Sediminitomix flava: one gene and its partner. Each later gene encodes a partner of the first gene's protein in a complex. Links are inferred from orthologs where the notes say so. Each region holds a gene or a part of one and is shown on either strand. Other genes may lie near its edges.

Region 1 (5,059 bases):
TAGCTTCAGTAGGAATATCACCATTTTTCTCATTGATGATAAAGCTACTTATCTCTTCAAGTTCTGCATAGGTAAGTAGGTGATTATAGGCGAATTGATAATCAGAAGTTTCTACTTTTCCACTGAATAATAATTCAATGACTTTATTTACTTCATCAAGTTGAAGCTTAACGTTGATTTCATCAATCAGAGTTTTCATTCCTTAGGTTTGTGTGTTAGAATTTTCTGTCTAAAACTTCTTTAAGCACAAATGCATCCCGAATATCACTCTTATTTCTAAGTTTATGCCTAAGACTTCTTGACTTTGACTTATTTTCCTTAGTTGAAGTGTCTTTTAGATTCGTCTGATTCTTTTCATATTCTTTCTTTACACTTGTCTGCTCGAAGGTATTTAGAACAGGTTCATATTCTTCTTCTTCAACTTCGTATTCTTCCTCAAATTGAGGCCTTTCTTTTGTCTCTACATAATTAGGGTTTAGCTGTTTCACCAAGTCTTCCCAATTGATGTTAGGAGAACTAGATGTGTTTCGTCCGTCTTGGTTTTGCTCAGCCGAAGTAGGGATAGGTTTTTTCTTTTTCTTTTTTCCTAATGTGCTTAATGCCCAAGAAATAATTAGGAAAATGGCATAATAAATTAACTCGCTGAAATTATCCATATCATCATATTTAGTCATCTTAAGATAGTTTAAAATACCGAGCAATAGCAAAGAAATCCTAAAAAAGTGATATTTTTGTTTCTATTGTTGGATTGATATGAGGATTTTTAGCTTTAACTATGCTACTGAATAAACTGGAGATAAAAGGCTTTAAAAGCTTTGGTGATCGGGTGACTCTGAACTTTGATGAAGGAGTAACTGCGGTAGTTGGGCCCAATGGTTCTGGGAAATCGAATGTTGTAGATGCCATCAGATGGGTGTTGGGAGAGCAAAGTACAAAAGCTTTGCGATCAGAAAAGATGGATAATATCATTTTCAATGGTACGAAAAAACGTCGTCCGTTGAATATGGCAGAGGTATCTCTAACTTTTAAAAACCACAAGAATTTACTTCCTACAGAATATTCGGAAGTGACTATTGGTCGTCGATTTTACCGTTCGGGCGATGGAGAATACCTTCTAAACGGTGTTTCTTGTCGTTTGAAAGATATCCAAAATCTTTTTCTAGATACGGGAATTGGTTCAAATAGCTATGCGATCATTGAGTTAAAAATGGTCGATGAAATCCTCAACGATATCAATAATTCTCGTCGTAACTTATTTGAAGAGGCAGCAGGTATCTCCAAATTCAAGAAACGTAAGAAAGAAACGCTTAAAAAATTAGCTGATACAGATGCCGATCTTGAGCGTGTAGATGATCTTTTGCATGAAATTGAGAAAAACATGCGTTCACTGGAGCGTCAGGCTAGAGAAGCGAGACGTTACTTGAAACTCAAAAAGGAATACAAACAGATCAGTATTAGTTATGCTAAAAAATCAGTGAGTAGCCAATTGGATCAATTGGAAGAATTTGCTGATCGAATCCAACAAGAAAAGACGCTCAAAGAAAATTTCAATAAACTTGCTGAAGAGAAAGAACTCCAACTCAAGAACGAAAAAGAAGGAGTAGAGGATAAAGAAAAACTAGTTGATAGCCGCAGAAAAACACTCAATGAACATCTCATGAAAATTCATGAGGTGGAAGGAGATAAAAAGCTCAAGGCTGAAAAAGGACGTTTCTTAGACGAAAAGAAACAGGCACTTTTCCAAAACTTAGATGAAGAGCAAGCAAGTATCAATTCCATGAAAGCGAGTTTAGACAAGCTGAAAGTGGAGTCTGAGGTGGTTCAGAAAATGATTGCTGAAACCGAATATTTGCTCGTAGAATATAAAACATCATTTGAATCTCAGAAGGAGCGAGTAGAAGGATTAAAACGTCAATCTACAGACTTAGAGGTTCAGATAAAGAATAGACAAACCACACTTTTCCAACTGAGAAAGAGCTTAGAAGTCAATGAACTTCAGCTTACAGCTCTCAAGCAAGAGTTGGAACAAGAACATCAGAATTCTTCAGAGAAATCAAACAACCTTCAAGAGTTTGATGAAGCACTGAATACAATTCAGAAAGAAGAAACAGAATTGCGTTTGGAGTTGGAGCAAGTAAAAGAGCAACAACAACTAAACGATAGTAAAAAGGCTCTGCTGGAAGGGCAGGAGAAAACCATTAAAGATGAAGTAGCAGAGTTGAATCGTACGCTTGATGCAAAGCAGAATGAGTATGATTTAACAAAATCTATGGTCGATAACCTTGAAGGTTTTCCTGAGGCGATTAAGTTTATTCGCAAACGTACTTCTTGGGGGCAAAAAGCACCTCTATTATCTGATCTGATCACTTCTGAAGAGAAATACAGAACAGCTATTGAGAATTATCTTGAGCCATATCTGAACTTCTTTATTCTTGAAGATGAAGATCACGCTTGGAAGTCGATTGAGCTTTTGACGAATAATGGAAAAGGTCGAGCAAACTTCCTTTTGTTAAGTAAATTTTCGGGGTATAAGCCCCTGCCTAAGAAAGAATTTGAAGATGCTTTCCCTGTCATCGATATCGTTCAATACGATGAAAAGCATAGAGATTTGGTCAACTTTATGTTGGACAATCTTTATATGTTAAAGGGAGATGTAGAAGATTTACCTGCTGACGATTCAGCGATCTTTATTTCTGAAAATGGTAAGTTTATCAAAAAGAAATTTATCATCTCGGGAGGTTCTGTGGGTGTTTTTGAAGGGAAAAAGATTGGTAGATCAAAGAACCTTGAAAACCTTGCTCAAGAGATTGAAGAACTAAAACTTCAAATTTCAGCTAAGAAAGAAGCTTTAGAGAACATCAAGATTGAGTTAGAGATACTTTTAGATCAAGATAAAAAAGAATTACTCACAGAATTGACGGATAAATACCATGTGGTAAGTCAAGAACTGACGAAAATTCAGACAAAACGTGAGCAATTCATTTCTTTCCTTTCTGACGCTGAACACAAACGTGAGGCAATGCAAGAGAAGATAGTAAGTCTTCAAGAAGCATTAGAAAATGACCGTCCGAGATTGGAGGATGAGACTTACACTTTGGAAGACCTTGAAAATCGTTTTGAAGACATCAAAGATGAACTTCAAAAGGAGCAAGAGCTTTTAAGTCAGAAATCGGCTCAATACAATGAGCAAAACATCCTTTTCCATCAGCAAGAAAATAAGATTCAGAGCCTTGAAAATGAGCTAAACTTCAAAGCATCCACCTATTCAAAAGGTAGTGAGCGTTTGCAAGCCATTCATGACGAACTGAAGAAAGTAGAGGAGGAGCTTCAACGAATTTCTAATATGGATGTAGCCGGAGATCAAGTGATTCAAGGGCTATACGAAGAAAAAGAAGCGATTGAAGAAGCTGTGAAAGAGGCGGAAAAGACTTTCTATGCGAGCCGTGGTAATATCAATGATCTTGAAATTGAGCTAAGAGATTATCAGCGTAAGAAAGAAACTACGGATAATGTCATCATGCAGCTTTCTGAAAAAATTCAGAATATCCGTTTGGACTTGACTTCTGTAAAAGAAAAGATATCTGCGGAGTTTAATCTTGATTTGGAGAAATTAGCCAATGAAGAAGACGAAGACAATCCATTTGAAGAAATGGCAGAGTCTGAACTTCGTCCGTTGGTTGCTCAGACAAAAGAGAAGCTCAGTAAAATTGGGCCAGTGAACCATATGGCTATTGAAGCTTTTGATGAGGTGAAAGAGCGTCATACTTTTATCACAACGCAGAAAGATGACTTACTGAAAGCCAAAGAACAATTGGCTCAAACGATCTCTGATATTGACACGGTAGCGAGGGAGCGTTTTATGGAGTCATTTGATTTGGTACGTGATAACTTTATCGAAGTATTCCGTTCGTTATTTACAGAAGAAGATAACTGTGACCTTCGTTTAGTTGATCCTGATGATCCTTTGAATTCTAAGATTGCGATTATGGCTCAGCCGAAAGGAAAACGTCCTTTGACCATCAATCAGCTTTCGGGAGGAGAGAAAACACTGACAGCTACAGCACTTCTTTTTTCAATTTATCTACTAAAGCCTGCACCATTCTGTATTTTTGATGAGGTAGATGCTCCATTGGATGATGCTAATGTAGATAAGTTCAACAAGATTATCCGTAAGTTCTCTGAGAATTCTCAGTTTATCATTATTACACACAACAAACGTACGATGACCAGTACTGAAGTGATCTATGGTGTGACGATGATTGAGCAAGGAGTTACTTCAGTAGTACCTGTAGATATCAGAAATATTCCAGAATTGAAATTGACGTAAACTTATTTTATCACCAGATTTTGAGATAAATTAAAATCCCCACTAAAATTGATTTTCAATTTTAGTGGGGATTTTTTTTAATTTGAAGACTGTACTACTCTAATTCCATCATGGTAATTCCCACTCTGTAAAGTAAAAGTAATTATCCGTTCTTCATTTGTTTGATTTTCTGAAACTGAAATAAAAATTTCATTCCCATTTTGTCTCTCAAATGTAAATACATCATTTTCAATTAAAAAGCTCTTTTTAGTTGTATCAATGTCACCTAGATCTATCCCATTTTTATCAACTATAATTGATGCTATCCACCAATTTGCTCCTTCAGTTTTAATTGTTTCTGAGTTTTCACTTGAGTTAAACATTACCTTATTCTTTGAAAGTTTGATGGTATCACTTGTACAACCATCACAATCAGCAGTTTCACACGAAGAGAAACTGAGGAATAAAAGGGTTAAGACGTAAAAAAAATAAGAGTTTCTCATAATTAATTTATTAGTATAAAAATGTGTAGAATGAAAAATTAGAGGTTCATTAACAGAGTAAGATCAAATAAAACAATCACTTATACTTCCAAAATACCCTAAACTGGAAAGGACTAGCCTCTGCGTACCAACTCATGAAATTCAAAGAAGCATTAAATAGATTCAGTTCGTAGCCTAATCTGTGATTGGGTGGATTTACTCTAAAACCAAGTAATAGATTGGTTGTAAGATGTGATTCTCTAATGGTATT
Region 2 (2,994 bases), on another replicon or contig:
TGAATTAGCGATTAGACTTATCAATAACAGTGTTAGAGGTATTAAACTTAATTTCGCAGCAAATACATACCATTTGTATCACCCTATGAACACTAACCCTAACATTGAGAAAAACATCCAACTTTTAAAAGAAACAGTGAACAGAAAACAAAATAAGATTGGATAAAAAAGCTAGAGTTACCTTAATAACCCTAGCTTTTTTATTCTAGATAAACTGTTTCCTTAAAAAGAACTTAATGTCTTTTGCTAAAAACTTCGTTTTCTCTGTTTTTGAAAACTCAGGTCGATCTTTTTTATCTAACAGCTTAAACACAGAGTGACCTTTTAATCTAATCCATGTTCTTGACGTTTTTCTATCAATAGCATCTATCACAGAGCCAAGATCCAATACATGTTTATTATAACCTTGATTCCACAATCTTTTAGCTACAACATTTGAAGCCGCTCCAGCTGATGTAATAATTAAGTCAACTTCTTTTACATTTTTCTCCACACTTGGCCACCAATCATCTATTGTAGAGTAGGCATTTTTTCTTGGTGTTTCTACATAAATATCAATTTTCCCATACAACTTTTCAGCACTTGATTTAGGAACTCCACCAATGAACATTTTCTTCTTAGGGCGGATATATTTATCTAAAAATGACTTTATTTTTTTAGGTTGAAAAACTGTAAGAGTTGAGAAGAAAAAATGATTCTCAAAAACTTTTTTTTCATTAAAATTGAATTCTTCTGATATGAAAGATTCAATCTTTTTATTAGCTCCAAATGGTTCATAAACCCCTTTAGAAATACTTTTCTCTAAAGGAGGATGAAAAGGCGCTGCTATCAAATAATCAGGATTATCTATTTTAAAAGCCTCTAAAAGTTCTTTTTTATATGCAGGACTACCAATATGGTTACGGGTACTTTCCCCCATCATTAACAAAAACTCCCCATCACCAAATCTTGAAAAAAACACTCTAGAAGAGCTATCAAGACGTTTCTTTAGGTAATAAAGACTTTCCTCACATGACTTTATTTTCAACTCTGCATTTTGATATTCAGTATCTTCTGAAAAAGATTTAATTAGATATTTTAATGTCATTCTTTAAAAAAGTTGAATTGGAAAATTCTTCGTTTCCTAAAAAATATCTGGTCCGTGATATGGCTTAACCCAAAAGTTGTTATAACCTTCTCCAATCTCAACGGTCACTTTGTTAAGTGACATCAATTCTAAGACAGCCAAGAAATTAAATACGACTGCTACCTTATTATATTGTTTTCGGATTAGATCAATGAATTCGATCTTTTCTTCAACTTGAAGACGTTCTAATAGATTAGTTTTTTGCCCTTCAAGAGTATATGGATAAGGAACAACTTCATGACGTCTAGGATTATCATCTTCTTGCATAAACCTCTTCATCGCCCCTTGGTAAACTCTCAAAAGCTTATATAAAGTTACATCTTGTAGTTCTGCTTCAACATCTGTAAGCTTCTCTATTTCTTTCAATTCGTCTGGAATGTTACCTCGTTTAATTCGGTTAAGCATTCCTCCTTCCCATTCTTCAAGTACACCAATTACAGATTTGTATTTTTTATATTCGAGTAGATGTTTTACAAGCTCTTCACGAGGATCTATTTCATTTCCTTCCTCATCAATTTCTACTCTTGGTAATAACATTTTTGCCTTGATTCTCATCAACGTAGAAGCCATCAGAATAAACTCACTCGCTACTTCGATATTCATTTGTTCGAGATGAGATAAATATTCCATAAAATCATTGGTGATCTTATAGATCGGAATATCATAAATATCAATTTCATCTCTCTGAATGAAGAATAGCAATAGGTCAAAGGGACCTTCGAAAAGCGGTATTTTTATTTCGAAACTCAAGACAGCAGTTTAAAGGAAACAGTGATTATTTCATAAAAATAAGCAAAATAATCCTATCATCTATTTTTAAAGGAGTTACACTTAAAGAAAAAAATAAGTCACCCCAAATTTTCGGAGTGACTCATGTATAATCTTAATCGATTCTATCTAATTATTTTTTTGCAAAATACTTGTAAAATAAAGCGATAGTCTCGATTCCTTTATGGTAAAGCTCAACTTCAAAGCTCTCATTTGGTGAGTGAATTGCATCTTCATTCAAACCAAATCCCATCATGATTGAGTCCAAGCCCAATTCATCTTTGAACATTGGTACAATTGGGATACTACCACCACTACGTACAGGAATTGGCGTTGTTCCGAAAGACTCTTCATAAGCGTTACTTGCTGCTTTATAAGCTTCAGAATCTGTAGGAATTACTGCAGGGTAACCTCCGTGATGAGCCGTAACTTTAACTGTAGTTCCTGCCGGTGCTAAAGACTCAAAATGTTTTGCAAATAGCTCTGAGATCACTTCCCAATCTTGCCCTGGTACCAAACGCATTGAGATTTTTGCATAAGCTTTTGAAGGAATTACGGTTTTAGCTCCTTCTTCAGTGTATCCACCCCAAATACCATTTACATCTAAAGATGGACGAATAGAAGCTCTTTCATTTGTAGAATAACCTTCCTCACCAAATACATCTTTGATATCGAGTGCCGCTTTATAAGCATCTAAGTCAAATGGTGCTTTAGCCATAGCCTCACGATCTGCCGCAGATACTTCTTCTACTGTATCGTAAAATCCTGGAATTGTAATTTCACCTTTCTCATTCGTCAATGAAGAAATCATCTTCGTGATCGCATTGATTGGGTTCATTACAGCACCACCATAAAGACCTGAGTGAAGATCACGATTTGGACCAGTTACTTCTACTTCCATGTAGCTTAAGCCTCTCAATCCAACTGTGATTGAAGGAATATCTTTTGCGATCATTCCAGTATCAGATACCAAAATCACATCTGCTTCAAGCTTCTCCTTATTCGCTTGAACAAAAGACGTCAAGTTCACTGAACCAATCTCTTCTTCACCTTCAAGCATAAACTTCACATTACATGTCAGGTTATCTGTAGCCATCATT

What was found. The genes of interacting proteins can lie anywhere in the genome.
Region 2: the proteins of smc (region 1) and BC781_RS03495 are in contact, whole or in part, in a crystal structure (PDB 3ZGX), measured with the Bacillus subtilis proteins. The link is inferred for Sediminitomix flava from one-to-one orthologs.

The regions. Positions count from the first base shown.
Region 1 is NZ_QGDO01000007.1:102,895-107,953, forward strand. What follows is about bases 401-4,527. They hold smc (chromosome segregation protein SMC), read left to right. Parts: upstream 401-775; coding sequence 776-4,327; downstream 4,328-4,527. Other genes in these bases: BC781_RS20990 (hypothetical protein), read right to left, coding at 401-674; BC781_RS21000 (hypothetical protein), read right to left, coding at 4,405-4,527. In the rest of the region: BC781_RS20985 (hypothetical protein), read right to left, coding at 1-199; more of BC781_RS20990, read right to left, coding at 216-400; more of BC781_RS21000, read right to left, coding at 4,528-4,689; BC781_RS21005 (hypothetical protein), read right to left, coding at 4,886-5,059. UniProt on the Bacillus subtilis protein: Required for chromosome condensation and partitioning.
Region 2 is NZ_QGDO01000001.1:918,829-921,822, forward strand. It holds BC781_RS03495 (segregation and condensation protein A), read right to left. Parts: upstream 1,877-2,994; coding sequence 1,124-1,876; downstream 1-1,123. Other genes in the region: BC781_RS03485 (glycosyltransferase family 2 protein), read left to right, coding at 1-166; BC781_RS03490 (GT-D fold domain-containing protein), read right to left, coding at 206-1,087; BC781_RS03500 (dipeptidase), read right to left, coding at 2,028-2,994. UniProt on the Bacillus subtilis protein: Participates in chromosomal partition during cell division. May act via the formation of a condensin-like complex containing Smc and ScpB that pull DNA away from mid-cell into both cell halves.